Regions from separate parts of the Microbacterium saperdae genome, predicted to be linked through region 2. Evidence: predicted binding sites of a transcription regulator. Region 2 holds the regulator's gene; the other holds the start of a gene.
The links. Region 2 encodes HrcA, which represses chaperone genes, less so after heat shock. Its sites were predicted from a motif close to TTNGCACTCGNNNNNNNCGAGTGCNAA; they were not measured.
Positions count from the first base shown of each region.

Region 1: groES (co-chaperone GroES) is a predicted target of HrcA. The motif match lies at 6,956-6,982, and genes of this name have one in related genera.

Region 1 is NZ_VFOX01000001.1:2,907,304-2,922,165, forward strand. It holds gene FB560_RS13725 (branched-chain amino acid ABC transporter permease) at 1-1,095, shown strand, start outside; gene FB560_RS13730 (branched-chain amino acid ABC transporter permease) at 1,101-2,078, shown strand; gene FB560_RS13735 (ABC transporter ATP-binding protein) at 2,146-3,111, shown strand; gene FB560_RS13740 (ABC transporter ATP-binding protein) at 3,108-3,866, shown strand; gene FB560_RS13745 (ABC transporter substrate-binding protein) at 4,070-5,326, opposite strand; gene rarD (EamA family transporter RarD) at 5,471-6,406, opposite strand; gene groES (co-chaperone GroES) at 6,574-6,870, opposite strand; gene FB560_RS13760 (class I SAM-dependent methyltransferase) at 7,036-8,253, shown strand; gene FB560_RS13765 (hypothetical protein) at 8,263-9,522, opposite strand; gene FB560_RS13770 (hypothetical protein) at 9,503-10,597, opposite strand; gene FB560_RS13775 (hypothetical protein) at 10,602-11,096, opposite strand; gene tsaD (tRNA (adenosine(37)-N6)-threonylcarbamoyltransferase complex transferase subunit TsaD) at 11,093-12,160, opposite strand; gene rimI (ribosomal protein S18-alanine N-acetyltransferase) at 12,157-12,648, opposite strand; gene tsaB (tRNA (adenosine(37)-N6)-threonylcarbamoyltransferase complex dimerization subunit type 1 TsaB) at 12,645-13,265, opposite strand; gene tsaE (tRNA (adenosine(37)-N6)-threonylcarbamoyltransferase complex ATPase subunit type 1 TsaE) at 13,389-13,874, opposite strand; gene alr (alanine racemase) at 13,871-14,862, opposite strand, start outside.
Region 2 is NZ_VFOX01000001.1:1,560,954-1,575,815, forward strand. It holds gene lepA (translation elongation factor 4) at 236-2,089, shown strand; gene FB560_RS07360 (DUF1990 family protein) at 2,092-2,574, shown strand; gene FB560_RS07365 (DUF1990 family protein) at 2,662-3,315, shown strand; gene hemW (radical SAM family heme chaperone HemW) at 3,315-4,532, shown strand; gene FB560_RS07375 (carboxylesterase/lipase family protein) at 4,536-5,954, opposite strand; gene FB560_RS07380 (alpha-L-rhamnosidase-related protein) at 5,960-8,380, opposite strand; gene FB560_RS07385 (MFS transporter) at 8,377-9,741, opposite strand; gene FB560_RS07390 (PucR family transcriptional regulator) at 9,848-11,047, shown strand; gene hrcA (heat-inducible transcriptional repressor HrcA) at 11,121-12,152, shown strand; gene dnaJ (molecular chaperone DnaJ) at 12,194-13,312, shown strand; gene FB560_RS07405 (16S rRNA (uracil(1498)-N(3))-methyltransferase) at 13,316-14,044, shown strand; gene FB560_RS07410 (histidine triad nucleotide-binding protein) at 14,090-14,440, shown strand; gene FB560_RS07415 (PhoH family protein) at 14,520-14,862, shown strand, end outside.

The DNA of each region.
Region 1 (14,862 bases), 1.3 Mb from region 2:
AAGTGGCGACTGTACGTCCCCGAGAAGGAGAAGTACACCCTGACGGTCGACGAGTCGACCCTGCCGGACGGCGTGATCGTCGACGCGAGCCTGCTGCCTCCGGGTACGCAGCCGATCGCAGGGACGACGGCATCGTTCGAGGTCGAGTTCGGACTCACCGGGACCAAGATCATGAACCTGTTCCTCGGCGAGGGCGAACGGATCACGGTCTCCTTCATCGACCAGCTGCTGTCGCGACTGGTCGGCGGGCTCAACTTCGGCCTTCTCCTGGCCTTGGCGTCGATGGGCGCCGCTCTGATCTACGGCACCACCCGCCTGTCGAACTTCGCGCACGCCGAGATGGTCACCTGGGGCGGTCTGGTGGCTCTGGTCACGACGACGTTCTGGCACCTCCCGCTGTGGCTCGGCATCGCCGCGGCCGTGATCGGCGGCGGACTCTTCGGCTGGGCACTGGATGCCGGTCTCTGGCGTCCGCTGCGACGACGAGGGCTCGGGGTCGTGCAGCTGATGATCGTCAGCATCGGCCTGTCGCTCGCGCTGCGCTATGCCTTCCAGTTCATGATCGGCGGCGGCACGCGTCAGCTCCCGGGAGCCAGCCCCACGCCGATCCAGTTCGGGCCGATATCGCTCTCCTACATCGATCTGATCGCGATGGGCGTGAGCATCGTCGTGATCCTCGGAGTCGCCTTCTTCCTCACACGCACCCGGATCGGCAAGGCGACCCGCGCGATCTCTGACAACCCGCAGCTCGCAGCGGCATCCGGCATCGACGTCGACAAGGTCATCCGCTACGTCTGGATCCTCTCCGGCACCCTGGCGGCGATCTCCGGCATCCTGTGGGCCTACTTCCGCCCCGGTGTGAAGTGGGACATGGGCATGCAGATGCTGCTGCTGATCTTCGCGGCGATCACGCTGGGCGGTCTCGGCACCGCGTTCGGCGCGCTGGTCGGCTCGCTCATCGTCGGCATCGCCGTCGAGGTCTCGACGCTGTGGATCCCCTCCGACCTGAAGTACGCGAGTGCGCTGGTCGTGCTGATCGTGATCCTCCTCGTCAGACCACAAGGGCTTTTGGGACGTAGGGAAAGGTTGGGCTGATCACCATGGACTTCGGAAGCATCTTCTCCAACACCGCCGTCTACCTCTTCAGCCCGGTCACGCTGGCGTACGCGCTGGCCGCCACCGGTCTCGCCGTGCACTTCGGCTACGCCGGACTGCTCAACTTCGGTATGGCGGCCTTCATGGCGATCGGCGGCTACGGCTACGCGATCTCCGTGCTGAGCTTCGGCCTGCCGTGGTGGGTCGGCATGTTGATCGGCCTACTCGGCGGTGCCTTCTTCGCCGTGCTGCTCGGCATCCCGACGCTGCGACTGCGCGCGGACTACCTCGCCATCGCGACGATCGCCGCGGGCGAGATCGTCCGGCTGCTGTTCACGACCCAGGTCTTCGACGAGTTCACCAACTCCGCCGACGGGCTCGCCCAATACAACGGCGGTTTCCGCGACGCGAACCCGTTCCCTCCCGGCACCTACGGCTTCGGCCCGTGGACATACAGCGCCAACGACCTGTGGAATCGCGTGTTCGGCCTGATCGTGCTGCTCGTCGCGATCCTGCTGGTCTGGTCACTCATGCGCAGCCCGTGGGGCCGGGTGCTCAAGGGCATCCGCGAAGATGAGGATGCCGTGCGCTCGCTCGGCAAGAACGTCTTCGCCTACAAGATGCAGGCGCTCGTCGTCGGCGGTGTGATCGGTGCGGCCGGAGGAATCGTGTTCGTCCTCCCCTCGGCCGTCGTGCCGGGCAGCTACTCGACGTCGCTGACGTTCTTCCTGTGGACGGTCCTGCTCCTCGGCGGTGCCGCCACGGTGTTCGGCCCGACGCTGGGCGCGATCCTCTTCTGGGTCGTCTTCGCCTTCATGGCGAACCTGCTCCCGTCGATGGCGAAGGCAGGGCTCCTGCCGATGTCCGACAGCCAGGCATCGACGCTCGTCTTCATCTTCGTCGGCGTCGCCCTCATGCTGCTCGTGATCTTCCGCCCGCAGGGCATCCTCGGAGACAAGAGGGAGATGACCTTTGTCAAATGAACTGAGCCCCGAATCGGTCCCCGCATCCGTCGAGGGAGCGGCGACCGCCGCACCCACGACGGGGAGCATCCGTCGTCCGAAGACCACCGGGTTGACCAAGGGAGAGGTGAAGCCGGGCGTCGCCAAGGTCGATCCGATCCTCATCGCCGACGCCGTGCAGCGACGCTTCGGTGGTCTGACCGCCGTCGATGTCGATCATCTCGAGATCCCGCGCGGCGCGATCACGGCGCTGATCGGCCCGAACGGCGCCGGAAAGACGACCCTGTTCAACCTGCTCTGCGGCTTCGACAAGCCGAACAGCGGCACCTGGTCGTTCGACGGCACGAGCCTGTCCGGTGTGCCATCTTTCAAGGTCGCGCGCATGGGTCAGGTGCGCACCTTCCAGCTCACCAAGTCCCTGTCTCTGCTCACGGTGCTCGAGAACATGAAGCTCGGCGCTCCACATCAGCGCGGCGAGGGCTTCTGGTCGAGCCTGTTCCCCCTCCTCTGGCGCGCACAGGACACCGAGATCGAGGGGAAGGCGCGCGAGCTGCTCGCCCGCTTCAAACTGGATGCCAAGGAGAAGGACTTCGCGGCATCGCTGTCGGGCGGACAGCGCAAGCTCCTCGAGATGGCGCGCGCACTGATGAGCGATCCGACCCTCGTGATGCTCGATGAGCCGATGGCCGGCGTCAACCCGGCCCTGACGCAGTCGCTCCTCGATCACATCCTCGACCTCAAGGGCCTGGGGATGACTGTGCTCTTCGTCGAGCACGACATGCACATGGTCCGCCACATCGCGGACTGGGTGGTCGTGATGGCGGAGGGTCGCGTCGTCGCCGAAGGACCGCCCGATCAGGTCATGGAGGACCCGGCAGTCATCGACGCGTACCTCGGCGCACACCAGGACGTCGACCTCGGTGCCGTCACCGGCCGCATCCCCGTGATCGAGAACGATGCCGCCCGACGACTCCGCGAGAAGATCGAAGCAGAGGCGGAGGCGGAGCTCGAAGCGACGAGCGCCTCGGAGCACGATGAGAAGGGCAAGGCATGAGTGCGGAAACACCGGTACCCGCAGCCGATGACATCGTCGTCGAGCTGAAGGACGTCCACGCGGGATACCTGCCCGGCGTGAACATCCTCAACGGAGCGAATCTGATCGCCCGTCAGGGCGAGCTGATCGGCATCATCGGTCCGAACGGTGCCGGCAAGTCGACGCTGCTGAAGTCGATCTTCGGTCTGGTGAACGTGCGCAGCGGCGACATCACCGTGAAGGGCGAGAGCATCCTCGGTCTCAAGGCCGACAAGCTGGTCAAGCGGGGGGTCGCCTTCGTGCCACAGACCAACAACGTCTTCCCGTCGCTCTCCATCGAGGAGAACCTGCAGATGGGGCTCTACCAGAACCCCAAGATCTACACCGAGCGCCTCGAATTCGTCACAGGGATCTTCGCGGAGCTCGGCAAGCGTCTCAAGCAGCGTGCGGGTTCGCTGTCGGGTGGCGAGCGGCAGATGGTCGCGATGTCGAGGGCGCTCATGATGGATCCGTCGGTGCTGCTCCTGGACGAACCTTCCGCCGGCCTCTCCCCCGTGCGACAGGATGACGCATTCATCCGCGTCTCCGACATCAACAAGGCTGGTGTCACGACGATCATGGTCGAGCAGAACGCACGGCGCTGTCTGCAGATCTGCGATCGCGGCTATGTCCTCGACCAGGGCAAGGATGCTTACGAGGGCACGGGACGCGATCTCCTGAACGACCCCAAGGTGATCGGGCTGTACCTCGGCACGCTGGGCACGGACGCCGCCTGACACGACGAGAGGGGGGTGGATGCCACGGCATCCACCCCCCTCTTCGTCTGTTCGTGCCTCGGAGCTGGCACCTCATGCCGGAACTCGAGCATCTGGACGACAACGCGTGCCGAGTCCGCCCGACACCAGGTGCACGACGAAGGCCCCGGATGCAGCATCCGAGGCCTTCGAGTGTGATCAGCTCCTGCGAGCGGACCGGGTGATCAGTTGGTGCGGGCGATCAGGTTGTCCGCGCCGTACTTGTAGATGCCGATCGTGGCACCCTGCGGGTCGCCGTTCTCATCGAACGTGACCTCGCCGGAGTATCCGTCGTAGTCGGCCGTGCCACCGTCGTTGATGATCTTGGCGCAGTCTGCGAAGCTCGTGCACTTCTCGCCCTCGCCGGAACCGCCCGAGATCTCCTGCATCTTGGCCGCGATGTCCGCGCCCTCGGTCGAGCCGGCAGCGAGCGAAGCCAGGGCGACCAGCACGACGGCGTCGTATGCCTCAGCCGCGTACGTGAAGTCCTTGACCTCGGCGTTGCCCTCACCCGTCCAGTACGTCTGGAGACGGTCGGTGAAGTCGTCCTCGAGCACGGGACCCGCCTTGGTTCCCTGCGCGCCCTCGAGAGAGACCGGGATCTCGTCGCCGTAGTCGGACAGGTTTCCGTCGACCATGTAGAACTTGTCGGCCGAGATGCCGGCGTTCACCAGCAACGGTGCGATGGTCTTGAACTGGTCGAACGAGACGATCGCGACGGCGTCAGGGTTCTGCGCCTTGATGGTCTCGACCTGTGCGTCGAACTGCGCGTCGCCGACGTTGAACGACGCATCGGCGACGACCTCGCCACCAGTGCCCTCGAACGTGGTCTTGATGGCGTCGAACAGGCCGGTGCCGTAGGCGTCGTTCTGGTAGATGATGCCGAGCGTCTTGGCGCCGTCCTCGGCGATCAGGTTGCCGAGCACTTCGCCCTGCAGCAGATCGCTGGGGGCGGTGCGGAAGTACAGTCCGTCATCGTCCCACGTGGTGAAGTCGGGCGACGTGTTCGAGGCCGAGATCTGGAGGATCCCCGCGCTCACGTTGCCGTCGAGGATCAGCTTGGAGACACCGGATGCGGCGGCTCCGACGATCGCGGAGACACCAGCGCCCTGGAGCTTGGTGATCGACGTCTCGTATGCCTTGGTGTCGGTGTCGCCCTCGTCCTCGGCGGTCAGCTCGATCGTGACGCCGGCCTTCGCGTCGTTGACCTCCTGTACGGCGAGGCCCACACCGGACTCCATGGGCGGTCCGAGGAATGCCAGCGAACCCGTCTGCGGCAGCAGCGAGCCGAGCTTGAGGGTGAGGTCGGCGGCCGGCTTCTCGCCACCCGTTCCCTCATCGGACGGTGTGCTGCTACAACCAGCGACGACGACGGCGGATGCGCTGAGCAGCGCGATCCCTGCGAAGACCTTCGCGGTACGCGAACCCTTCAATGCGTTCATTGATGCTCCCTTGCGTAACTGAACGTGGATCGAGACCACGGTCGGGTGCTCTAACCCTAGGGCGTGAGACGCGCGCTGAGGGGTCGCAAGTATCTCGGTGCGTTAACGATCCGACACCGGGTTCCGCCCGCTCCGTGCCTGCGATCAGACGAGCTCGGCCTGCGCGATCCGACGGCTGCGGCGGGCGGCGAGCAGCAGGTCGATGACGAAGACCGTGATCGCGATCCAGACGATGATGAACCCTGCCCAGCGCTCCGGCGGCATCGGCTCGTGGAGTACCGCGACACCGATGAGGAACTGCATCACCGGGGTGATGAACTGGATCATGCCGATCACGGTCAGGTTGACACGACGGGTGCCCGCCGCGAAGAGGAGCAGCGGGACCGCGGTGGCGACGCCGGCCAACGCGAGCAGGACGGCGTGCCATCCGCCCTGGGTGCCCATCGTCAGGCCGGCGGGCGTCTGCGCCACGATGATCAATTGCACGATCGCGATCGGGATCAGCCAGAACGACTCGAGCGTCAGCCCGCTGACCGCATCGACCGCGGGGCCGATCTTCTTCTTGATGAGGCCGTAGATGCCGAAGGACGCCGTCAGTGAGAGCGCGATCCAGGGGAAGGAGCCGTGGGCGACCATGATCACGACGACCGCGACCGCCGCGATCGCGATGGCAGCCCACTGCAGGCGTCGGATGCGCTCCTTGAGCACGAACACTCCGAGCAGCACCGTGGTGATCGGGTTGATGAAGTAGCCGAGGCTGGTCTCGACGACGTTTCCGGTCAACGTGCCGATGAGGAAGACCTGCCAGTTGACGTAGATCAGGAGCCCCGCCAGCGCGGTCCAGCCCAGGAGCTTCGGCTGGCGGATGATGGCGCGGAACGCACCCCACCCGCGCATGACCGTGAGCAGGAGAAGACAGAAGACGAAGGAGAGCAGCACGCGCCACGCGACGACCTCCCACGGCCCTGTGGGCAGCAGGAGGAGGAAGTAGAGAGGAAGGACTCCCCAGAGGAGGTACGCGGCACCGGCGAATCCGACACCGGCCGTCTGCGTCGCGCGGTTCGTCGTATCGGGGGTCACCGCACAACCCTATGCCCGCCGCGACGGCCGCCGTCGCGAGGGGCCGCCGGCGCGAGGACTTTGGCAGGAAACGGATGCTGCCTGGCCGGGGGCGTTCTACCGCGCGCCCGGGAACGCAGAAGGGGCCCGAGTGCCGTAGCACCCGAGCCCCTTCGAGGAACGCTGGTTCAGCGAACGACGACCGCGAGGACGTCGCGGGCCGACAGGACGAGGAACTCGTCTGCGCCGAACTTCACCTCGGTGCCGCCGTACTTGCTGTAGAGCACGCGGTCGCCCACGGCGACGTCGAGCGGAACACGGTTGCCGTTGTCGTCGATGCGACCGGGGCCGACCGCCACGACCTCGCCCTCCTGGGGCTTCTCCTTGGCGGTGTCGGGGATGACCAGGCCACTCGCGGTGGTCTGCTCGGCCTCGACCTGCTTGATGACGATGCGGTCCTCGAGCGGCTTGATGGAAACCGACACGGTCTACCTCTTCTTTCTTGACGCTGACACGAAAGACTTGTTCGCACTCTCAACCCGAGAGTGCTAATCCAGTCTAGGCGCTCCGCTGGCACTCATGCAATGCGAGTGCCAATCGGAGTCGTGCACCGCACGCGATCAGCAGTGCCCGCGGCCTAGGCTGGGGACGTGGAGATGTCCGAGCTGCAAGCCCTGTTGACCCCCGACGGCCTGGAGCTGCTCGACGGGCTCGGCCCGATCGAGTCCACCGCGGAGGTGGCGCGCGCAGTGTCGCGGCTGCGCGCCGCCGGCCACTCCCCCGACCTGGTCTCGGCCGTCGTCGGACAGGCGCACCTGCGTACGAAGGCGACCGCGAAGTTCGGCGCGTTCGCGGCACGGATGCTGTTCACCCGCGCCGGACTCGAGCAGGCCACCCGGCTCGGTGTCGCGGTGCGTCATGCCCAGCGCATGCGCCGCGCCGGCATCACGAGTGTCGCCGACCTCGGGTGCGGCATCGGCGGCGATGCGCTGGCCTTCGCCGGCGCCGGACTCGATGTGCTCGCCGTGGACGCCGACGAGGTCACGGCCGCGATCGCAGCGTACAACCTCGCGCCGTTCGGTCCGGTCGACGGCGAAGGAACCGGGGCCGTCGTGCGACACAGCACCGCCGAGGAAGCCGACCTGTCTACCAGCGGCGCGGTGTGGATGGATCCCGCTCGACGCACCTCGGGGCACAGCGAGACCCGTCGCGTCTCGGCCGACGACTACTCACCCTCTTTGGACTGGGCTTTCGACCTCGCCGCGCGCGTTCCGACCGGGATCAAGCTGGGACCGGCGCATGACCGCGATGCGCTCCCCGACGACGCCGAAGCACAGTGGGTGAGTGCGGACGGCAGCGTGGTGGAACTCGTCGTCTGGACGGGTGCCCTGGCACGATCCGGCGTGCGCCGCGCGGCCCTGGTGATGCGCGGCGACAAGTCGCACGAGCTGACGGCGGGAGCCGACGCAGAGGACGCATCGACCCGCGAGCTCGGCGCGTTCCTCCACGAGCCCGACGGCGCGGTGATCCGCGCTCGACTGATCGGCGACGTGGCGCGGAGCCTCGATGCCGGCATGCTCGACCCGCGGATCGCCTATCTCACCTCCGATGCCGCGGTCACCAGTCCGTTCGTGCAGACATTCCGCGTGCGCGAGACCATGGCCGCGAATCCGAAGGCGATCAGTGCGGTGCTGAAGTCCGAAGGCATCGGCACGCTCGAGATCAAGAAGCGCGGCGTCGACATCGACCCCGCGGCGTTCCGCAAGAAGCTCACTCTGCGCGGCGACCGCAGCGCCACCCTGATCCTCGCCCGGATCGGCGACCAGCGCCGAGCCATCCTCGCCGACCGGGTGCCGCCTGCTGCGTAGAACCGCCGCTCAGCCCTTCGAGTCGGTGGACGGCGGGACGACCTCGATCGGGTCGCCGTACTCGCCGCCGAGCTCGAGCCGTGAACCGTCGAGTCGCATCTCACCGTCCGTGGACACCGAGATCGATTCGGGATCGTGGATGATCGTGAGGTACGGCGTCTGACTCGGCGTGTACTCGACTTCCAGGCTCCAGATCGCGGACGCGTCGAGCTCCCCACCCGGCACGACCTCGTCGTCTGACACGTACACGGCGATGCCGTCGGAGAGTGCATCCTCGTTCGGACGGCACGTCGATCGGCCCTCCGCGCCATCGACGATGAGACAGGTCTCCGAGCCGTTGCCGTTCCACCGGTCGATGAGCCACACCGGTCGCTCGCGGAAGTACCCGACGACGGCGAGGTTCATGGCCTCGTCTCCGTCCATCAGCTCCTGGGCCCGCGCGCGCTCCGCACCGGCGAACTGCTCGAGCACGCCGTAGGACTGATCCCACCGCTGGATGCTGACGAGCGGCACACCCGCGGTGGAGTACATCAGGTAGGCCATGACCCCGGTCGGCGCCTCGTCCCCCTCACCGGGGACCATCGTCATCGCGGAAAGACTGAAGGTCGTCAGGTCGTCGAAGGGCTGGCAGTTCTCGCCGGATTGCTTCGCCACGTCGAGCACGAGGCAGATGTCGGCGCCGTCGCTCTTCGTGCCGTACCAGACCAGCGCGTCGTCATCCTGGCCGACGGCGCGCACCGAGCCCTCGTCGTACCCGCCCTTCTCGTATAGTTCGAGTTTGCGCTGCTGCTGGGCCTCGGTCAGCGGGATGTCGTCACCGCGGCTGCCGAACAACGCCCACCCCGCGCCGATGCCGATCGCCAGCAGCAGAACGGCGGCGACGGTGATCACTCCCCCGTGTCCGCGCAGCAGTGCGCGGAGGCGGGCGACGCCTCCGGGTGCGTCGGCGGCGGTGTCGCCGCCATCGTCGGAGGGCGTCGCGGAGCCGCCCTCATCAGAAACCGTGGCCCATCCCGCAGCAGCGTCCGGGCCGGGACCCCCGGCATCCACCGCGACGGTCCCCCGGTCAGCGGGAGGACGCTCCGGCGCGAGAGGTGCGACCGGGAGCACGGGCACCGACGCGACGGACGCCGCCGACACCGACGCGACCACCGCGCGCTCCAGTTCCCGCAGTCGTCGCGCCTCCGCATCCGTCAGGCCGCCGTCGCGACCGTAGGCCTTCCGCTGCAGCTCACGCAGCTCCGCCTGCTCACTCTTCGACGACACCATGCTCGAACGCACCCTCTCGAGTGATCACCAGGTTGGTGCCGTGATTCGAGGTGAACTGCCATTCGACGCGCGTCGACTGCGCCGTCGCCGCATCGACGTGCTCGACCCAGAGCCCCTCGCCGGCCGCGGGATCCGCACAGCGGATGTCCGCGACGCCCGCAGTCATGCCGTAGATCAGGCACTGCGTCGACTCCTCTGTGCGCACCGCCGTCCAGATCGGGATCTCGTCGTCGTAGCCGACCACCCAGACCGTGCGCGCATCGAATCCCTGGGCGACCAGCGTCTCGGCGAAGCGCGCCTCCTCGTCGTTCGCATACGAGCTCGTCATCGCTTCGGGGTCGTACTCGTAGCTGTCCGAGACCACCGCGGGCTCGCCGGCAGCGGTGAGGATCATCTGCGCCGTGACCTCCGTCTGCCCCTCACCCCGCTCGACCATCAGGGTGCCGTAGAGCCCGCTGTCGCGCACGACCGTGCTGGTGTCGCACTCCGAGGTCGTGTGAGCGCCGTCCCCCAGCACGAGGCAGGTGAGGCTTCCGTCCTTCTTCGTCGCGATCCAGAGCACCACGCCCGCCTCGACGGCGACGGCGCGCAGCGAACCCTGGTCATACGTCGCCTCACCCATGATCTCGCGCTGCCACTCCTGTTGAGCGGGTGTGAGTGCCACCGCTTCGGCTCCTCCTCGCCCGAACAGGACCCCGCCGAGGCCGATGCCGATGCCGAGCACGACGGCGACGCCGATCAGCATCGGACGCCAGCGTTCACGCAGCAGGACCGGGAAGGACGCCGTCCTCGCACCGTGCGCGCCGGAGTCGACGGTCTCGGCGGTCGCTGCGGCAGCGGTCGGCTCCGCGTTCTGGCGCAGGTCGTGGAGAGGGCGGGCGACGGCATCCGTCGCCTCGGGGATCATCGGCTCGACTGCGGGGATCCCGTCGGCCGCGCCTTTCGCGTCCCGCTCGGCCCGGCGCTGCACCAGTTGATCCAGTCGTGCGGCGTCCGAGGCGGTCAGTCCCCCGCCACGCCCGTAGGCGCGCGCCTGCAGAGCTCTCAGCTCGATGACCTCATCGTCATCCGGCATCCGCTTATCCCAGCCTCTCGAACTGCATGCCGGCCCACACCAGCCAGCCCAGGCTGTAGACGGTGGCGCAGAGACTGAGGACCAGGGCCCATCGTGCGATCGCGCGGCTCTCGACCGGACGACGCAGCGACATGATCGATGCGATCACAGCGACGACCGCGAGCGGAATCCCCCAGCCGACGAAGAACGACGCCACGAGGGCGACGATCGCGGCGAGCAGCGCCCAGGGCGCCAAGCGGGCATCGTCGACGCCGAGCGCTCCGGTCGACGGCTCCCACGCGGTCTCCTGATCGTCGTCGATCACCGGACCGGTGGCCACGACGGGCTCGATCCCCACCGGTCCCGTCGGGAGTCTGGTGTAGCCGTCACGCCGCGCGCCGGGCAGTCGCGCGGCGCCCGCAGGGCGTTCCACCTCGTCGCTCGGGCGGTCGATGCTCGTGGGAGTGGAGCCGGCATCCGCACCAGGATCCCGCGGACCATCCGCGTGCGGGTCGCTCATGTCAGCACCGCTTCGTCGACCTGGATCTCGGTCACCGGCAGCGTGGAATCCGCGCCGAAGGCCAGGGTCGACGGCTGCCGCCCCGCCGAGATCAGCTCCGCGGCGAGCGCCGCGATCATCGCGCCGTTGTCGGTGCAGAGCGAGAGCGGCGGGATCCGCACGGTCACCCCCGCGGCGGAGGCTCGTTCCAGCGCGACATCGCGCAGGCGGCGGTTGGCGATGACGCCGCCGCCGAGCAGCAGCCGAGGGACTCCGAGGTCGGCGCACGCCGCGAGGGCCTTCGTGACGAGCACGTCCACGACCGCTTCGCGGAAACTGGCGGCGACATCGGCGACGGGGACTTCGACGCCGTCGGCTTCGCAGCGCTCCACCCAGCGCGCGACGGCCGTCTTGAGCCCGGAGAAGGAGAAGTCGTAGCGATGTTTCGCCAGGTCGGATGCGCGGGAGAGCCCACGGGGGAACCGGATGGCGTTCGGGTCTCCCTCGAGCGCAGCGCGGTCGATCTCGGGACCACCGGGGTACGGGAGGGAGAGCAGGCGCGCGACCTTGTCGAACGCCTCACCGGCCGCGTCATCCATGGTCTCGCCGAGCAGCTCGACATCGGTGGTCAGGTCGCGAACGTGCAGCAACGAGGTGTGTCCGCCCGATACCAGCAGCGCGATCGTCGGGTACTCCAGAGGTTCGGAGTCGGCCGTGAGGATGTCGGCCGCGATGTGACCCACCAGGTGGTTCACGGCATAGAGCGGCTTGCCCAGCGAGACGGCGAGACCCTTCGCCGCGCCGACCCCGACCATGAGCGCCCCGGCGAGACCGGGGCCGCTGGTCACGGCGACCGCATCGAGATCGTCGAGCCCGACGCCCGCCTCGGCGAGCGCGGCCTCGATCGACGGCTGCAGCGCCTCCAGGTGCGCGCGGGCCGCGACCTCCGGGACCACACCGCCATAGCGGGCATGCTCGTCCATGCTCGAGGCGATCGTGTTGGACAGCAACGTGCGACCACGGACGATTCCGATACCGGTCTCGTCACAGCTCGTCTCGATACCGAGCACCAGCGGCTCGCTCATGCGTTCGCCTCCTCGGCCGATCCGGACGACGGCACCGCGCGGCGCCGCAGGTCGACGCGCATCACGACCGCGTCGACGTCGTCCGGCTGATAGTAGTGCGGGCGGCGCCCGATCTCCTCGAATCCCTCCGAGAGGTAGAGCCCCTCCGCTGTCGGATTGTCGGCGCGCACCTCGAGGAACACCTCGCGCGCGCCGCGGTCCGCCGCCGCGTCCAGGAGTGCACGCAGCAGGGCGCGACCCCGGCCGGCGCCCCGGTGATCCGCGTCCAGCGCGATGGTCTGGATATCGGCGTCCGCGCTGCCCTGCAGGGCGCGCACCCCGCCGTAGCCGATGATGGCTCCCTCATGCTCGTCGACGAGATAGCGTCCGTGCGGACTGGCGAGTTCGGCTGCCATGCTCTCGGCGCTCCAGGCATCGCTCGGGAAGGAGCGGTTCTCGATGAGCATGATCGCGTCGAGGTCGGCCGGCGTCGCCGCCCGCAGAGTCATGAGCCCACCCGCTTGGGCACGCCGGGGACGCGCACGTCCGGCTGGCGCAGATACAACGGCTCGGAATCCCCCAGCTCGCGCCCCGCGGCCACGGCCCTCGCACCGACCTTCGCGAGGTCGACCGCCGAGAGCGACGCGACATCGAGTCGGCGGATGCTCCCGAGGTGCGCATCGGATTCGGCCTGCGGAACGAGCAGGGTCTCGGCGACGACCTTCGGGATGCCGTCGTCATCCGTCCCGTCGAAGACCGTGATCGCGACCTCACGCCGTCGCGCATCGGTGACGACCGCGAAGGGGCCGTCGACGCCATCGGACTCGATCGCCGTGAGAGCGGCCGCATAGTGGCTCGGGACAGGGACCACCGGGATGCCCCGCCCCAGTGCGAAGGCGCGGGAAGTGGCGATGCCGATGCGCAGACCGGTGAACGGTCCGGGCCCCATGCCGGCGACGACCAGGCTGATCGCATCGTCCGTGTCATCGAGCACCTGCACGAGCAGGTCGCCGATGACCTCGGCGTGGCCGAGGGGGTCGACCGCCGCGGCTTCGGACCAGGAGGAGCCGTCGGGATCGACGACAGCGACGGCTGTTCCCAGAGAGGTGTCGACGGCGAGGATCACCCCTCCAGGGTAGTCGGCGTTCCCGACTCAGGAGGTCGGTGCCGTGCTGTCATGCGCATCGCCGGAGTCAGCGCCGCACGCCGGACGGCGGTGGCATCGATCCTGAGTCGTGGACGCGCGGCCTCAGCGTGCGCCGCGCGTGATGGTCACGATCCGCGGGGCGTCGGCATCCAGCTCAGACGGATCCATATCGCCGCCGGCCGCTCCGACCGGGCGCTCCAGCTCGATGTCCCACCACGACTCCGCGAGGTCCTCGGCCATGCCACGACCCCACTCGATCACGACGACGGAGCGCGCGAGGTCGAGGTCGAGGTCGTCGAGCTCCGCGCCGGTGCCGAGCCGGTAGGCGTCGACGTGCACCAGCGGCGCCCTGCCGACCAGCGACGGGTGGGTGCGGGCGATCACGAAGGTCGGACTCTGCACTGGACCCCGCACGCCGAGCCCCTCCGCCAGGCCGCGGGTGAACGTCGTCTTGCCCGCCCCCAGCGGTCCGGTCAGGATCAGGAGATCGCCGGCCTCCAACTGCTCGCCGATGCGCAGGCCGAGCTGCTCCATCGCCTCGGAGGTCGCGACCTCCGCGCGGCCCAGGAACGAGGCGTCCAGGCTCACGAGGACTTCCGTGGCACGCGTGCGCCGATGCGTGTGACGATCTCGTAGTTGATCGTGCTCGCCGCCTGCGCCCAGTCCGCCGCCGAGGGCACACCGAGCGTGGGGTCGCCGAACAGCACGACCTCGTCGCCGATCGACACCGGAGTGTCGCCGACGTCGACCACGAACTGGTCCATGGCGATGCGTCCGACGTTGGTGAAGCGGCGGCCGGCGATGCTCACCGGCAGCTTTCCCGAGGCGTGACGCGGAACGCCGTCGGCGTATCCCAGGGGCACGAGCACGAGGGTCGTGTCGCGATCGGTGCGGTGGTCGTAACCGTACGAGACTCCGGTGCCGGCAGGGACTCGACGGACGGCGGCGACTGCGCCGCGCAGCGTCATGGCCGGTCGCAGCCCCAGTTCGGCGGAGCTGCGGTCGTCGAAGGGCGACAGGCCGTAGATCCCGACGCCGACGCGGACGGCGTCGAGCCGCATCTCCGGCAGGTCGATCGCGGCGGCGGTCGCGGCGATGTGGCGGATCTCAGGGCGGATGCCGAACGAAGCCGCAGCGGTCACGCCATCCTCGAACTTCGCGAGCGCCGCGCGGTCGTCGTCGAGCGAGGTGTTCGAGAGGTGGCTGAAGAGGCCCACGACGCGGAGCCGTCCGATCCGCTCCAGTCGCGCGGCCTCCGCCAGCACCCTCCCCCAGTCCGCCGGGGCGATGCCGTTGCGTGACAGCCCGGTCTCGAACTTCAGGTGCACCCCGACCGGGCGGTCGACGCTGGCCACTCGCGCGGCGGCCTCGAGCTGGTCGAAGGAGGAGATGCCGAGCTCGATGTTCTCCGCGGCCGCCTGCGCGAACGTCTCCCCTGGTGCGTGCAGCCAGGCCAGGAGAGGGGCTGTGATCCCCTGGCGGCGCAGATCGAGAGCCTCGGGGATCTCGGCCACGCCGAGCCGTGTCGCTCCTCCGGAGAGGGCGGCGACGGCCGCCGCCGCCGCACCATGCCCGT
Region 2 (14,862 bases):
TGAGTCTTTCTCTTCTACGGACGCGCGCGGTATCCGTCGGCGCAACGCTGAGCCGGGAAGACAGTCAAACACCATCTGCCGATCTGCGCGACACGACGCCTCCACTTGGTCTGTGACGGAGTCTTATCGCCCACGGGATCCGGTGTCACGGATTGGTCCCGGGCAACTTCGGGAGACTATCACCCGATCGGGCGAATCGGGCATTAGCCTCCCCTCACCGTAGAATCGACGGGACATGTCACCACGCGCCCTCACTCCTCTTCAGCCTGCCGCGACGCCTTCGGCGCAGATCCGCAATTTCTGCATCATCGCGCACATCGATCACGGCAAGTCGACCCTCGCCGACCGCATGCTCCAGATCACCGGGGCCGTCTCGGAGCGGGACATGCGAGCTCAGTACCTCGACCGCATGGACATCGAGCGCGAGCGCGGCATCACCATCAAGAGCCAGGCCGTGCGGATGCCGTGGGAGCTGGGCGGTGAGACCTTCGCGCTCAACATGATCGACACCCCCGGTCACGTCGACTTCACCTATGAGGTGTCCCGTTCCCTCGCCGCGTGTGAAGGTGCGATCCTCCTCGTCGATGCGGCCCAGGGGATCGAGGCGCAGACGCTCGCCAACCTCTATCTGGCGCTCGAGAACGACCTGCACATCATCCCGGTGCTGAACAAGATCGACCTTCCCGCCGCCGACCCCGAGAAGTACGCCAAGGAGCTGGCCTCGCTGATCGGTGGCAAGCCGGAGGACGTGCTCCGCGTCTCGGGCAAGACCGGCGTCGGCGTCCAGGAACTGCTGGACCGCCTCGTGCAGGAGATCCCGGCGCCCCGGGGGGATTCGGATGCGCCGGCGCGCGCCATGATCTTCGACTCGGTGTACGACGCCTATCGCGGTGTCGTCACCTACGTGCGCATGATCGACGGCAGCCTCTCGCCCCGCGAGCGGATCCAGATGATGTCGACCGGTGCCAATCACGAGCTTCTCGAGATCGGGGTGTCCAGCCCCGAACCGATCCCGTCCAAGGGGCTCGGCGTCGGCGAGGTGGGGTACCTGATCACCGGCGTGAAGGACGTGCGTCTGTCGAAGGTCGGCGACACGGTCACGACCGCGCGCAAGCCGGCGACCGATGCTCTTCCCGGCTACACGGACCCCAAGCCGATGGTGTTCTCCGGCCTGTACCCGATCGACGGCAGCGACTACGCGGAGTTGCGTGAGGCGCTCGACAAGCTCAAGCTGTCCGATGCCTCCCTCGTCTACGAGCCCGAGACGTCTGTCGCCCTCGGCTTCGGCTTCCGCTGTGGATTCCTGGGACTGCTGCACCTCGAGATCATCACCGAGCGGCTGGCGCGCGAGTTCGACCTCGACCTGATCACCACCGCGCCCAGTGTGATCTACGAGGTTCTGACCTCGGACACCGGCGAGACGGTCACCGTCACGAACCCCAGCGAGTACCCGGACGGCCGCATCGGCTCGGTCTCGGAGCCGATGGTGAAGGCCGCCATCCTGCTGCCCAAGGACTACGTGGGCACGGTCATGGAACTCTGCCAGTCGCGCCGGGGGACGTTGCTGGGCATGGAGTACTTCTCCGAGGAGCGCGTCGAGCTGCGCTACAACATCCCTCTCGGTGAGATCGTCTTCGACTTCTTTGACCAGCTGAAGTCGAAGACCCAGGGGTACGCGTCGCTCGACTACGAGCCGTCGGGCCAGCAGGAGGCCGACCTCGTGAAGGTCGACATCCTCCTCCAGGGCGAGAAGGTCGATGCTTTCAGCTCGATCGTCCACCGGGACAAGGCCTACAGCTACGGAACGATGATGGCGGAGCGGCTGCGCAAGCTGATTCCCCGGCAGCAGTTCGAGGTGCCGATCCAGGCCGCCATCGGTGCACGCATCATCGCTCGCGAGACGATCCGCGCGATCCGCAAGGACGTGCTCGCCAAGTGCTACGGCGGTGACATCACCCGAAAGCGCAAGCTCCTCGAGAAGCAGAAAGAGGGCAAGAAGCGCATGAAGATGGTGGGCCGCGTCGAGGTTCCCCAGGAGGCGTTCATCGCGGCGCTCTCCGGCGACGTCGACGGCAAGGACAAGAAGTAGGGATGCCATTCCCGGCGTATGAGCGGGGGACGACCCGTCATCCGCTCGATGCTGTCCCGGCGGGGCTGCGGCTCACCGAGCGATCCGTCGTGGTTCCGCCGAGAGCCCGCGACGCGGTCGCCGCGCTGGTGAGCTCGTGGGAGTTCAAGCGACGAGCAGGGTTCGAGGTCCCTGCGGACGCTCCCGCGGCTGATGGGGAGGGGATCCTCGCGAAGCGGATGTTCGGCATCCGGTTCGCCGAACCCGTGCGTGTGGTGTGGGCGGGGCGAGACGGTTTCGGCTACGAGACACGCCCGGGGCATCCGCTCTACGGCGAAGAGTCGTTCGTGCTGGATGCGGACGGGGTCTTCACCGCGCGGTCGCTCTCCTGCCCCTCGAACCTGTTCTGGCGCCTCGCGGCACCGGCTCTCCGTGTGCTGCAGCTCTCGGTGTCGCGCGCCTACATCCGCATCGTCCAGTCCGAGATCGCGACCGCTTCGCGCTGAGCCGTCGGGTGGCCGGCGGCGACGGCATGTGACCGCCGACGGCGCGTGGGGGTGTTCGCTCAGGTAACCCCCAGTAGGCTGGAACTCATGCGGCGCGGGACTTTCCGAGACGACACGGTGGACTATGCGGCCGTGGGTGCGACCCACGCGCCCGATCTGATGCAGTACCCGCCGGAGCGCAGTATCCCGGCGGAGGACTCCTGGCGGATCGGCAGTGGGGTCGAGCGTTTCCAGAGCGCCGGCGAATCGCTGCTCTCGTGGACCGCGCAACGTGCAGCAGGGCTCGGCGTCGAAGATGTGCGTCCCGCTCCCGGTCCCGCCTACGCAGGAGTGAGCTTCGATGCGGAGGGCAACCCGATCGCGCCGAGCAAGCGCGATGTCGAACCGCGCTACGACGCCGAGGGCATGCCGTTCGTGGGTCCGGGTATGACGCTGCACCTGCGCGGACGCGTCGGCGGTATGCGGGCGGACGCAGAGCTCCGGGTCATCTCGGTGACCGAGGAGACCCGCCGGATCGGGTTCGTGCTGGGCACGGTCGGCGGCTCTGTCGTCAGCGGCGAGGAGTCCTTCGACCTCGACTGGCGAGAGGACAATGACGAGGTCTGGTTCACCGTGCGCGCGTTCGACTCTCCGAACTCGTTGCTCTACCGCACCGTCCCGGCGCTCGTGAAGCGGCGCCGACGGGAACTCTTCGCTCGCTACCTCCGGGCGATCTCTCCGCTCTACGCGACCCCCCTCTGATGGCGGGACCGCTGCCCCTGGGAGATCCGGCACCGACCGACGGCCGCCTGCCCGACGATCTGCCGATCGACACCCACGTCCCGTTCTCGGCGTACCTGCACATCCCGTTCTGCCGTGTGCGCTGCGGCTACTGCGACTTCAACACCTACACGTCCAGCGAGCTGCGCGGCGCGAAGCAGGAGGACTACGCGACCACCCTCGAGACCGAGATCTCCCTCGCGCGACGAGTCCTCGGCGACGCCGGGGCGCTGCGCCCGATGGACACGGTCTTCTTCGGCGGCGGTACGCCGACACTCCTCCCGGCCGGAGACCTGGCCCGGATGCTCGACGCGGCGGTCTCGGCGTTCGGTCTCGCCGAGGGGGCGGAGGTCACGGTCGAGGCGAACCCCGACACGGTCACACCCCAGGTCGCGCGCACGCTCGCCGATGCCGGCGTCACCCGCCTCTCGGTCGGCATGCAGTCGGCGGTGCCGCACGTGCTGGCCGCTCTGGACCGCACGCACCGCCCCGAGAACGTCCGCACCGCTGTGGCGGCGGCCAAGGATGCCGGTCTCGCCGTGAGCGTCGACCTGATCTACGGTGCTCCGGGTGAGTCGCTCTCCGATTGGGAGGCGTCGCTCGACGCCGCTCTCGCGCTCGAGTCGGACCATATCTCGGCGTACGCGCTGATCATCGAGGACGGCACGAAGCTCGCCCGACAGATCAGGCGAGGTGAGGTTCCCACGCCGGACGACGATGTACAGGCCGACATGTACGAGCTCGCCGATGCGCGACTCGGATCGGCCGGATTCGACTGGTACGAGGTCAGCAACTGGGCGCGCAGCCCTGAGCAGCGCTCCCGTCACAATCTCGCGTACTGGCGGGGCAGCGACTGGTGGGGCTTCGGACCCGGTGCGCACAGCCACGTCGCCGGGCTGCGATGGTGGAATGTGAAACATCCCGCCGCATACGCGCAGCGTCTCGCCGCCGCAGAATCCCCGGCCGCGGGGACGGAGCGGCCGGACTCGCAGGCTCAGATGCTCGAACGCGTCCTCCTGCTCAGCCGGCTCGCCGAGGGCATCGCCATCGCGGACCTGCCGGAAGGCAACCGCACGCGGGTGGCCGGCCTCATCGCCGACGGCATGGTCGACGCGGCATCGGCGATCCGCGGGCGCGTGACGCTCACCCTGCGAGGACGGCTGCTCGCCGACGCCGTGGTGCGGGAGCTGACCGACTGACGCTCAGCGCGGCAGCAGGTCGAGACCCGCGGTCCGGCGTTGCGGTACGGTCGTGCTCTCGGTATCGAAGAGTCGCGTCGTGCGACCGGATCCGTACACGGGCCAGCCGGGGTCGCCCGTCGTGATGAACGAGACCCAGGCGGTGTTCATCTCGACCGCGAGACCCCGCGGCGCCTCCGGCCCTGCGAGCCGCTGCGCCTCGTCGTCATCGAGCTTGTCGAACACGAAGCCGAGCTCCAGGGCGTGCGCGGCACGCAGATCGCGCACCGGGCTCGGCCAGGCGAACTCGTAGACGTAGGTGGACGAGGGCTTCGCTCGGGCTACGAGGGTGAGTCCGCGGCGCAGGATCATGTCGGTCGCGAGCTGGCCGAACACTTCACCCGTGGATGCTCCGGGCCGCTCGTCGCGGTATGCCTTCACCGCACGACGGGAGATGCGCAGGGCGAGCGCGGCGACGAACAGCTTGACCTCGGTGATGCCGGCCACGGCCTCGGGCGGGAACCACAGCCGGTACTCATCGGTGTTGGTGCCGATCAGCAGGGGGGTTTCGATCGTCCCGAGCACCTCGTGCGGCGAACGCGGGAGGGTCTCCGGATCGATCGCGACCTGGAAGCCCGGTGCGCCGCCGAGCGGGGACGAGCCGGCGGACTGCTGCCGTCGGGTCTCGAGCAGCTGCTCGGGAGGGATCGCGGCGAAGGAGGCGCGATCGGCTCGGATCCCCAGACGCTTCGCCATCTGGGTGGTCACGCGCGCGGCTTTGGCGGGAGTCTGCGCCTCGAGGGGACCCGATTCGATGATGGCCCTGGCGATCAGCGCGCGGGAGTCGTCACGGGCGAGAAGCGCGGAGACGAGCGCCCCGCCGGCGGATTCGCCCATCACGGTGATCTGCGCGGCATCGCCCCCGAATGCGGCCACCTCGGCATGCACCCATTCGAGAGCCGTCGCGACGTCACGCAGCCCCAGGTTGCGCTGCGCGTCGTCGAGCACCGAGAAGCCCTCGGCCCCGAGGCGGTAGTTGATCGAGACGTACACGATGCCCGCGCGCGCGAACACCGCACCGTCGTACAGCGACAGCGCCGCAGTCCCGCGTTCCAGGGCACCGCCGTGGATCCAGAGCACGACGGGTGCGCGTTCCGCATCCGCCGGTGCCCAGACATTCGCCGTGAGGATGTCGTCGCCAGGGATGTGCACGGAGCCGAGCAGTTCTCCGATCGCGCCGGGGTAGGGGAGCTGCGGGGCGGTGGGGCCGAACTGGGTGGCGCTGCGGACGTCCTCCCACGGGACGACCGGCTGCGGGGCGCGGAACCGATTCTCGCCGAAAGGCGGCGCCGCATAGGGGATGCCGAGGAAGCGGTGGATCCCGTCGGCCGTCGATCCCTGGACGGTGCCGGCGCGGAGGGTGATCTGGGGATCAGGCGTCATGTTCGTCATCGTAGGTCACGTGTGATCCGATGCGACCCGGCGGGAAGCGTGGTGACGTCGCCGTTCCACTCGACGTGCGCCGGCACCGGTGTGTCGAGGACGAGGAGCTCGGGCTCGACGCGCAGCACGATGTCGCCGTGGGGCGTGGGGACGCGCGCCTCCGCCCATTCCAGGCCCTCCAGCTTCGGCGCGATGCGAGCAGTCCGGTAGCCCGGCTCGGCGGGGGTGACACCGAGGGTGTGCACGATGACGTCTCGCGCGACCGTCGCCGACCATCCATGGCAGTACGAGCCGCCTTCCCAGCACTCCCTGAGCGCCGTCGGACCGGAAGTGAGCAGTCGTGTCCAGTCCCGGTAGAGAGGTCGCAGCTCGCCGCCCAGCGCGGCCACGGCATCGTGCACCACCGCACGGAAGAACGGTTGGCCTCCCACGACCAGCGACTCCGTGTCCCAGTCGGGGGCGTCGCGCCGCCAGACGGGAGCGCCGGCGCTCGGGCCGAGGGAGTCCGCCCCGTGATCGGCGAGAGGACTGCGGGTGAACATGGCTTCCCGGTCGGTGAGGAGGGCCCGAATCGCATCGTGCCGCGTCGGGGGGACGAGTCCTGCCAGGAACGCGGTGGCGGCGACGTGTTCGCTGACGCTGCGACCACGGGTGCCGTCGGTGAGGATGTTGTCGCGATAGGCCTGTCGTCCGGCATCCCAGAACGCCTCGAAACCGACCTCGACCTCTGCCCACACCCGATCCGCCCACGCGGCTCTGCCCTCGTCTCCGAGCCATCGGGCGATGTCGGAGAACTGGCGCAGCGCACGTGCCCACAGCGCGGTGAGGGCGGCACTGGAGCCCTCGACCTGCACCGGGGACCAATCGATGAGCACCCACCCGGGGACTTCGGCCAGCCGCCCGTCGTGCAGGGAGGGGAGGAACCAGCGCAGGACGGATTCGACGGCGGGCAGCAGCGGCATGATCAGAGCAGGGTCGCCGGTGTACCGGTAGAGGTTGTGCACGCTGGCGACCCAGTGCAGAGACCAATCCGGGATGGTCGGGATGCGTGGTGAGGCGAAGTCGCCCGCCGCCGCCATGGGGAGGATGCCGTCGGGGCGGGGCCGTGCGAGCAACGCGGGGTTCCAGGCGGCGAGCGACCAGTCGGACGTCGCGACCAGGTCGACGCTCTGATGCACGATCGAGTCGCCGGTCCACGCGCGCTGCTCGCGGGTGGGGCAATCGATGTAGGCATCGACAGCGCTCAGATCCACCGTGCGCAACGAGACGTCGACGATCCGCTGGAGCTCTTCATCGCTGCACGCGAAGTGCGCGCCCTGGCGGGGGCGGTGTGCCTCGTGCACTTCCGCACGCACAAGGCGGGGTAGAGCGCCGGAAGCGGAGGTCGCACTGAGCACGAGGTAGCGCCCGCCCACGCTGTCGAAGGGTTCGAACACGGTCTTACCCTCCGCCAGCACGATCTGCAGCGGTGCGGCACTCTCGAACGCCGCAGGGCCGACGGCCTCCAGGAGGCCCCCGCGCACGATGTCTCCTGCCGCACCGGAGAACGTCAGTCGCAGGCGACCGCTCACGATACGTCCTGCATCGATCACGGTGACGGCACCGGCGGTGATGTCGGCGGAGAGCAGATCGACCAGCGTCGTCGTCGACTCGGCAGTGCGGGCCGATGTGCTGGGGGTGAGCGCAGCGCGGGGCAGGTCGACCAGGGTGCCGGTCGTCTGCGGCCGCCGCGAGGGCAGGAGTGCACCGTAGGGCTCCCCGCCGGGGGTGGTGCGCCCCCGCGGACCGATGACGGACTGCTCGCCGATCACGCGCGCCGGCAGCCACGATTGCACGTCGGCATCCAGGGCCATCCAGGTGGGATCGAACAGTCGTGCGTCGAACAGCTCGGCGGGCTGAGAGGCGAGGAGACCCTGAGGGTGAGCGACCGTCCAGGCTTCGCAATCGGTGACGAGCCAACGCGCGTCCGTCGCGACGACGACCTCGCCGTCGATCTCCAGTTCCGCGGCGAAGGCTCCGCCGCCCATCGTGTGAGACGGACGCGAAGGAGCCCACCACGGGTTCGCGTCGCCGTAGAAGCGAGCCATCACCGCGATCACGTTGCGACCGGGACGAAGCAGCGACGCGATGTCCCATTCGTCGTAGGTCAGCGAATCGGAATCATGACGGCCGGGCCCTGCGCCGACGCGCTCGCCGTTGATGAACACGATGTAGCGCGCGTCGGCGGTCGCGTAGAGGGCAGCGGTGCGGGGTACCGCTTCGAGTGAGAACTCCCGGCGCAGGAGGACGCGCTGGTCGAACTGGGTCGGATCGTGGGCGCCGATCGGTTCCGCCGGGCCGGGGGTGAGGAGTCCGGATCGCGTGCTCCAGATCCATTCTCCCTGCCAGCGGCGGGGAGCGCGTGCGGAGGGCCAGGTGGCGGTCATCGAGCGTCGTTCCTCTCGTTCAGGGCGGCGCGGGTCTCTGCCGCGACCGTGCGGGTGATGGGATAGGCGAGGAAGACCAGTCCGCCGATGACGACGAGTGCGGCAGGCACACCGCCCTGAGCCAGCGCGATGCCGGCGAGTGCCTCGGGGGTCTGCTCTGCGCCGGCGACGTAGCCCGAGAACGCGAGCACGTAGGCGATGAGCGCCCCTCCGATCCCGGCGCCGGCTTTCGCGGCGAAGGAGCCGATCGAGGCGAGCGTGCCTTCGGTGCGGAACCCGCCTTTGAGCTCGACGAAGTCGGTGAGCTCGGCGAGCATCGCGTAGTTCAGCGCCACCGCCCCACCGAAACCGAGTCCTGCCACGCCGAAGCAGACCAGATAGGAGGGGCCCTGCAGGCCGGGGAGGAGCAGGATCGAGCCGACGCCCAGTGCGGCGATCACGAGGCTGCTGAGGTAGACGGGCTTGAATCCGATGCGCTGCCCGAGCAGAGGGCCGGAGATGCTGCCGAGCATCATCGGCACGACCATCACCAGGGCGACCGCGCTGACCAGTCCCGCGCTTCCGGCGTAGTAGGTGAAGAAGAACGGGATGCCGGCCATCAGAGCGGCGTTGGCAGCGCTTGTTGCGAGCTTCGAGACGAGAAGCACGGGGACGGCCCGACTGGAGAGGAAGAGCGCCTTCGCATCCGAGAAGCGATAGGGCTCCGCCGTGGAGGGAGCCACCCGCTCACGCACCAGAAGTGCGCCCGTCGCGGTGAGAGCGAACGAGACGACGGCGATGATCACGACATAGACCTGCCAGCCGAGCGCGCCACCGCCGAGAAGGGCGACCACGGGCAGGGACACGCCGATCACGACGAGAGTCCCGATCAGGTAGGTCGTCCCCTTGATCGCGGCGAGTTGTCCGCGCGAACGGGGAGAGGCGCTCATCGCCGGGAGCAGCGCGTTCAAGGGGATGTCCATCAGATCGAACGCCAACCCCCAGATGAGGTACGTGATCCAGGCGGCGACCAGAGATGCGCCGACGAACCCGGGTGCGAGGAAGAGGGCGACGAAGGCCACGGCTCCGACCGCTCCTCCGATGAGCAGATAGCTGCGGAAGCGACCCCAGGAGGTACGCGGCAGATGATCGACGAGGTAACCCATGATGGGGTCGGTTGCGCCGTCGACCAGCCGCGCGACGAGCAGCAGTGTGCCCACCGCGGCGGCGTTGATGCCGACATGGTCGGTCAGGTAGATCAGCAGGAAGGAGCTGATCACCGTGCTCAGGATGATGTTGCCGAAGTTCGCGGCGAAGTAGCCGATCTTCTCGACGAGGCGCACATCGCTCTTCATCGCGGCGCGGGCGGAAACAGTGGTCATCATCGACCTTTCGGAGACGAGGGAAGCGTTCATTCATGTTCGATCACATCTCCCTCCTGTCAGTAGTGGTCTCCGTCCGGAGTATCGACGGCCTAAGTTGTGACACATGACAAACATCGAACCGACTCTCGGCGGAACGAGCGTGCGCGACATCGTGCTCGGGAATCGCGAGATCGTCGATCGGATCATCACCGCGATCGCCCCCACCAACCCGGAGCAGCACGGGACCGGTGACGCCTCCCAGGCCGCCGACATCCGATGGGCTGTGGAGCACAGCCTTCAGGCTGCCGCAGACTCGCTGACGGGGCGGCCGAACGACGACGAGTTGCTGCGCGCCTCCGCCGTGCGGCGATTCGAGGAAGGGTCGTCGTTCTCCTCCGTCATCGCGGCGTACCACCGCGGCGTCGCCGTCATCTGGGAGCAGTTGCGCGCACACGCGGGGCGAGAGGATGACGCGACTCTTGCCGAGTGCGCGCGACTGCTCTTCGTCCACCTGGAACGGATCACCTCCGCGCTCGCCGCAGACTTCGAACGCACCTGGACCGTTTCTCGGCTCGGCGAGAGAGACGCCCGCTTCGCGATCTTCACGGCACTCACCCAAGGTGGCGACGCCGAAGGCGAGGCGCACCGCTCGGGACGGACTCTGGCCTCGCGCTACGGCATCCTCGTCGTCCGGCTGCGGCGAGCGGAGGATTCATCTCCCGGTGATGTCATCGCCCGCCGGGAGACGCAACGGCTGCGATCGGCGATCGACTCCGTGGCCGGGGGCGAGGTTCTCGCCGTTCTCGGCGCCGCCGGCGGGACCGCACTCGTGCCCTTGCGTGACGGCGGCGACACGATCGAAGACCTGCGGCGTGCACTCCAGGCCGGTTTCGGGCGCAACTGCACCGGTGCGTGGGTGGAGGCAGGGATCTCAGAGATCGCCGACGCGCTGCACGTGGCGGAGGAACTGCTCGAGATCGCGCTCGCGATCCGCGGGGAAGGCGAGGTCCACACCCTCGACGACCTGCTCCTGGAGTATCAGAGTGCGCGCCCGGGACCGGGGAGAGCACTGCTCGCCCGACGCATCGACGGCGTCGGCGACGAACTCCTGCAGACGGTCGATGCGTATCTCGCGTCCGGAGGCGATCGGCGCTCGACGGCGGCTGCGCTGCACGTGCATCCCAACACCGTGGATTACCGACTCGGACGCGTCCTGACCCTCACCGGGATGGAGGCGACGACGCCGGAGGGGGCCGCGCAGCTCCGCGCCGCACGTGTCGCGAACCGCCTCGAGAGGGCGGCGCACGAGCGACTCGACGGGTGAGACGGGCGGAAAGCTCCGCGCACCGGTAGAATTGGCACTCTGAGTATCCGAGTGCCAGCGGAAGGGGAAGTCGATGGTCACAGAACGAGGACTCCAGGTTCTCCGCGCGATCGTGCAGGACTATGTCGAGACCCACGAACCCGTCGGCAGCCGCTCGATCGTCGACCGGCATTCGTTCGGCGTGTCCGCGGCCACGATCCGCAACGACATGGCGCTGCTCGAGGACGAGGAGCTGATCACGGCTCCGCACACCTCGTCCGGTCGGGTTCCGACCGACAAGGGCTACCGCGTCTTCGTCAACCACCTCGCCCAGCTCCGGCCCATGTCGGCGGCGCAGCGTTCGGCGATCGAGTCGTTCCTCGCCGAGCCCTCCGACCTCGACGACTTGATGGTGCGCACGGTGCGCGTGCTCACACAGCTCACCGGCCAGGTGGCTCTGGCCCAGTACCCGTCGTTCGCCCGCGCGCACCTCACGCACCTCGAACTCGTGGCCCTGGCGCCCAACAGGCTCCTGATCGTCCTCGTGACCGATGCCGGCGGTGTCTCGCAGCGGATGGCGCCGCTGCCGGTCGAACTCGATGAAGCGGACCTCGCTCTGCTTCGCGCTCGACTGTCGGCGCTGATCACCGGCCGTGCCGTCAGTGACGCAGCGGACCGCCTCCAGAACCTTCTCGCCACGGTGGACACACCCAACGATGCCGCACTGCGCACGCTCGCCGCGATCGTGATCGACGAGCTGGGCGAGTTCCGTCAAGAGAAGCTCGTCATGGCGGGTGCAGCGACGCTCGCCCGTCGGGAACAGGACTTCCGCGGCAGCATCCATCCGCTCCTCGAGGCCATCGAGGAGCAGGTGACCCTGCTGCGGCTGATGAGTGAGATGGTGACCGACGAGCACGGCCTCGCGGCCAGCATCGGCACCGAGAACGCGCCGTTCGGCCTCGGCGAGGCATCGATCGTTGCGAGCAACTATGCCGCCCCCAGCGGGATGGCTCGCGTCGGTGTGATGGGGCCGACGCGCATGGATTATCCGAGCAACCTCGCGGCAGCACGGGCGGTCGCCCGCTACCTGACGCGGATGCTCGATGAAGACGAGGCGAGCCGCTGACACGCGGCTCCCAGACGACAGACACACGCAGAAAGGCGATTGTGGCGGACCACTATGAGGTTCTCGGGGTGTCCCGAGACGCTTCCATCGACGAGATCAAGAAGGCGTACCGACGCCTGGCACGGCAGCTGCACCCGGACGTGAATCCGGGAGAGGATGCCGCGGAGAAGTTCAAGCTCGTCACCCACGCGTACGACGTTCTCAGCGACGACGAGTCGCGCCGTCGCTACGACATGGGCGGCGGAGACGGCGCGGCCGGGAACTTCGGAGGGTTCGGCGGCTTCGGCGACATCTTCGAGACGTTCTTCGGAGCCGCTCAGGGCGGCGGACGTGGCGGACGGCCGCGCTCGCGTCGTGAGCGCGGCCAGGACGCGCTCGTCCGTGTCACCCTCGACCTCGGTGACGTCGTGTTCGGCGCCCACCGTGACATCGACGTCGACACGGCTGTGCTGTGCGAGACGTGTCAGGGTTCCTGCTGCCAGGAGGGCACATCGCCGGTCACCTGCGACATCTGCGGCGGCTCCGGCCACGTGCAGCGCCAGGTGCGCAGCCTGCTCGGCAACGTCGTCACCTCGCAGCCCTGCGGCACGTGCGAGGGCTACGGCACCACGATCCCGTACCCGTGCGGAACCTGCGGTGGCCAGGGGCGGGTGCGCTCGCGCCGCACGGTGTCGCTCGACATCCCGGCCGGCGTCGAGACCGGCCTTCGCCTGCAGCTGCCCGGCTCGGGCGAGGTCGGCAAGGCCGGTGGCCCCAACGGCGACCTGTACGTCGAGGTCACGGTCAACCCGCACGCCGCGTTCAGCCGTGACGGCGACGATCTGCTCGCGACGCTCGAGGTCTCGATGACCGATGCGATCCTCGGTACCGAGACCGCGATCCAGGGTCTGGATGGCGAAGTCGACCTCGAAATCCGGCCCGGCGTGCAGTCCGGAGACGTGCTCACCATCAAAGGGCGCGGGATCACACCGCTCCGCGGCACGCAGCGCGGCGACCTCCGTGTGGGCGTGCAGGTCGTGACGCCGACGAAGCTCGACTCCGCGCAACGCGCGCTGATCGAGGACTTCGCCAAGAAGGCGAAGGCACCGGGCCCGCAGCTCGCCCAGTTCCAGCAGGGGCTGTTCTCCAAGCTGCGCGACCGGTTCCGCGGACAGCACTGACCCATGGCGCTGCACTTCCTGCTCGAATCGGCGTCGGATGCGGCCGTCGGAGACGTCGTCTCGTTGACCGGCGCCGAGGCGAAGCATGCCGCGGTCGTGCGGCGGTTGCGGGTCGGCGAGGCGATCACGATCGGCGACGGCAGGGGAGTCTGGCTCTCCGGTGTCGCCGAGGAGGTCTCTCCCGGGAAGGTCGACGTGCGGATCTCCGAGCGCACGGAGCAGGCCGCTCCTGCGCCACGCATCGTGCTCGTGCAGGCGCTGGCGAAGGGCGACCGCGATGAACTCGCTGTCCAGGCGGCGTGCGAACTGGGCGTCGACGAGATCGTGCCCTGGCAGGCGAGCCGCAGCGTCTCACGGTGGGAGGGCGCCAAGGCCGTGAAGGGCAGGGAGCGCTGGGCATCGATCGTGCGCGGGGCCGCGAAGCAGGCGCATCGTGCCTGGGTGCCCGACGTCGGTGCTCCCGTCACGACCGCGCAGCTCGCGCAGAGGGCGGCGACGCAACGCGTGCTGCTGTTGGATCCGACCGCGACCGGGCGACTGTCCGAGATCGTCGCCGACGGCCGTGACCTCGTGCTCGTCGTCGGCCCGGAGGGCGGTATCGCTCCCGAGGAGCTGACCCGTCTCACCGAGGCCGGTGCCGAGCGCGCGCTGCTCGGCGACACCGTGCTGCGTACGTCGACGGCCGGGCCTGCGGCGATCGCGGTGCTCTCGGTGGCGCTCGGTCGCTGGTGAGCGTCCCCCCGCGCCCGGTGCGCAGTGGTCAGTAGACTTGAAGCCATGACGGAACCCTCGATCTTCACGCGCATCCTGACCGGGGAGATCCCTGCCGAGATCATCGGCGAGACCGACCGGCTGTTCGCGTTGCGCGATATCGCGCCGCAGGCGCCGGTGCATCTGCTGGTGATCCCGAAGACCGCGGACTACCGCGACGTGACCGAACTCGCGGCCGGTGACCCCGGACTTCTCGCCGAACTGGTCGCGTTCGCGAAGGAGCTGGCGGCTCAGCACACTCCCGACGGCGACTTCCGTCTGGTCTTCAACACCGGTGCGAACGCCGGACAGACCGTTTTCCACGTCCACGCTCACATCCTGGGTGGCGGACTGACCGAGAAGAGCGTCGGTGCCTGACAACCACGAACCGGTCGAGCGCAGCCTGGGAGGGCGTGAGCCCGAGGCCGTCGAGAAGATCTACGCCGATGGCGTCGCCATGGTGCAGCTGCTCGGCCCGCAGGACCGCCTGCTCCGCATGCTCGAGAAGGAGCATCGCGACGTGCAGGTGCTCGTGCGGGGCAACGAGATCACGCTCAGCGGCGGCGTCGCGGAGGTCGCGAACGCGAAGAAGCTCGTCGATGAGCTGCTGGCGATGACGAAGGCCGGGCACGATCTGGCCCCGAGCGACGTGACGAACTCGGCGCGGCTGCTGCGCCGTGATGGCGGCCCGCGCCCGAGCGAGGTCCTGGGCGAGGCGATCCTCTCGACGCGGGGCAAGGTGATCCGTCCCAAGACGCTGGGTCAGAAGGAGTACGTCGACGCGATCGAGGAGAACACGA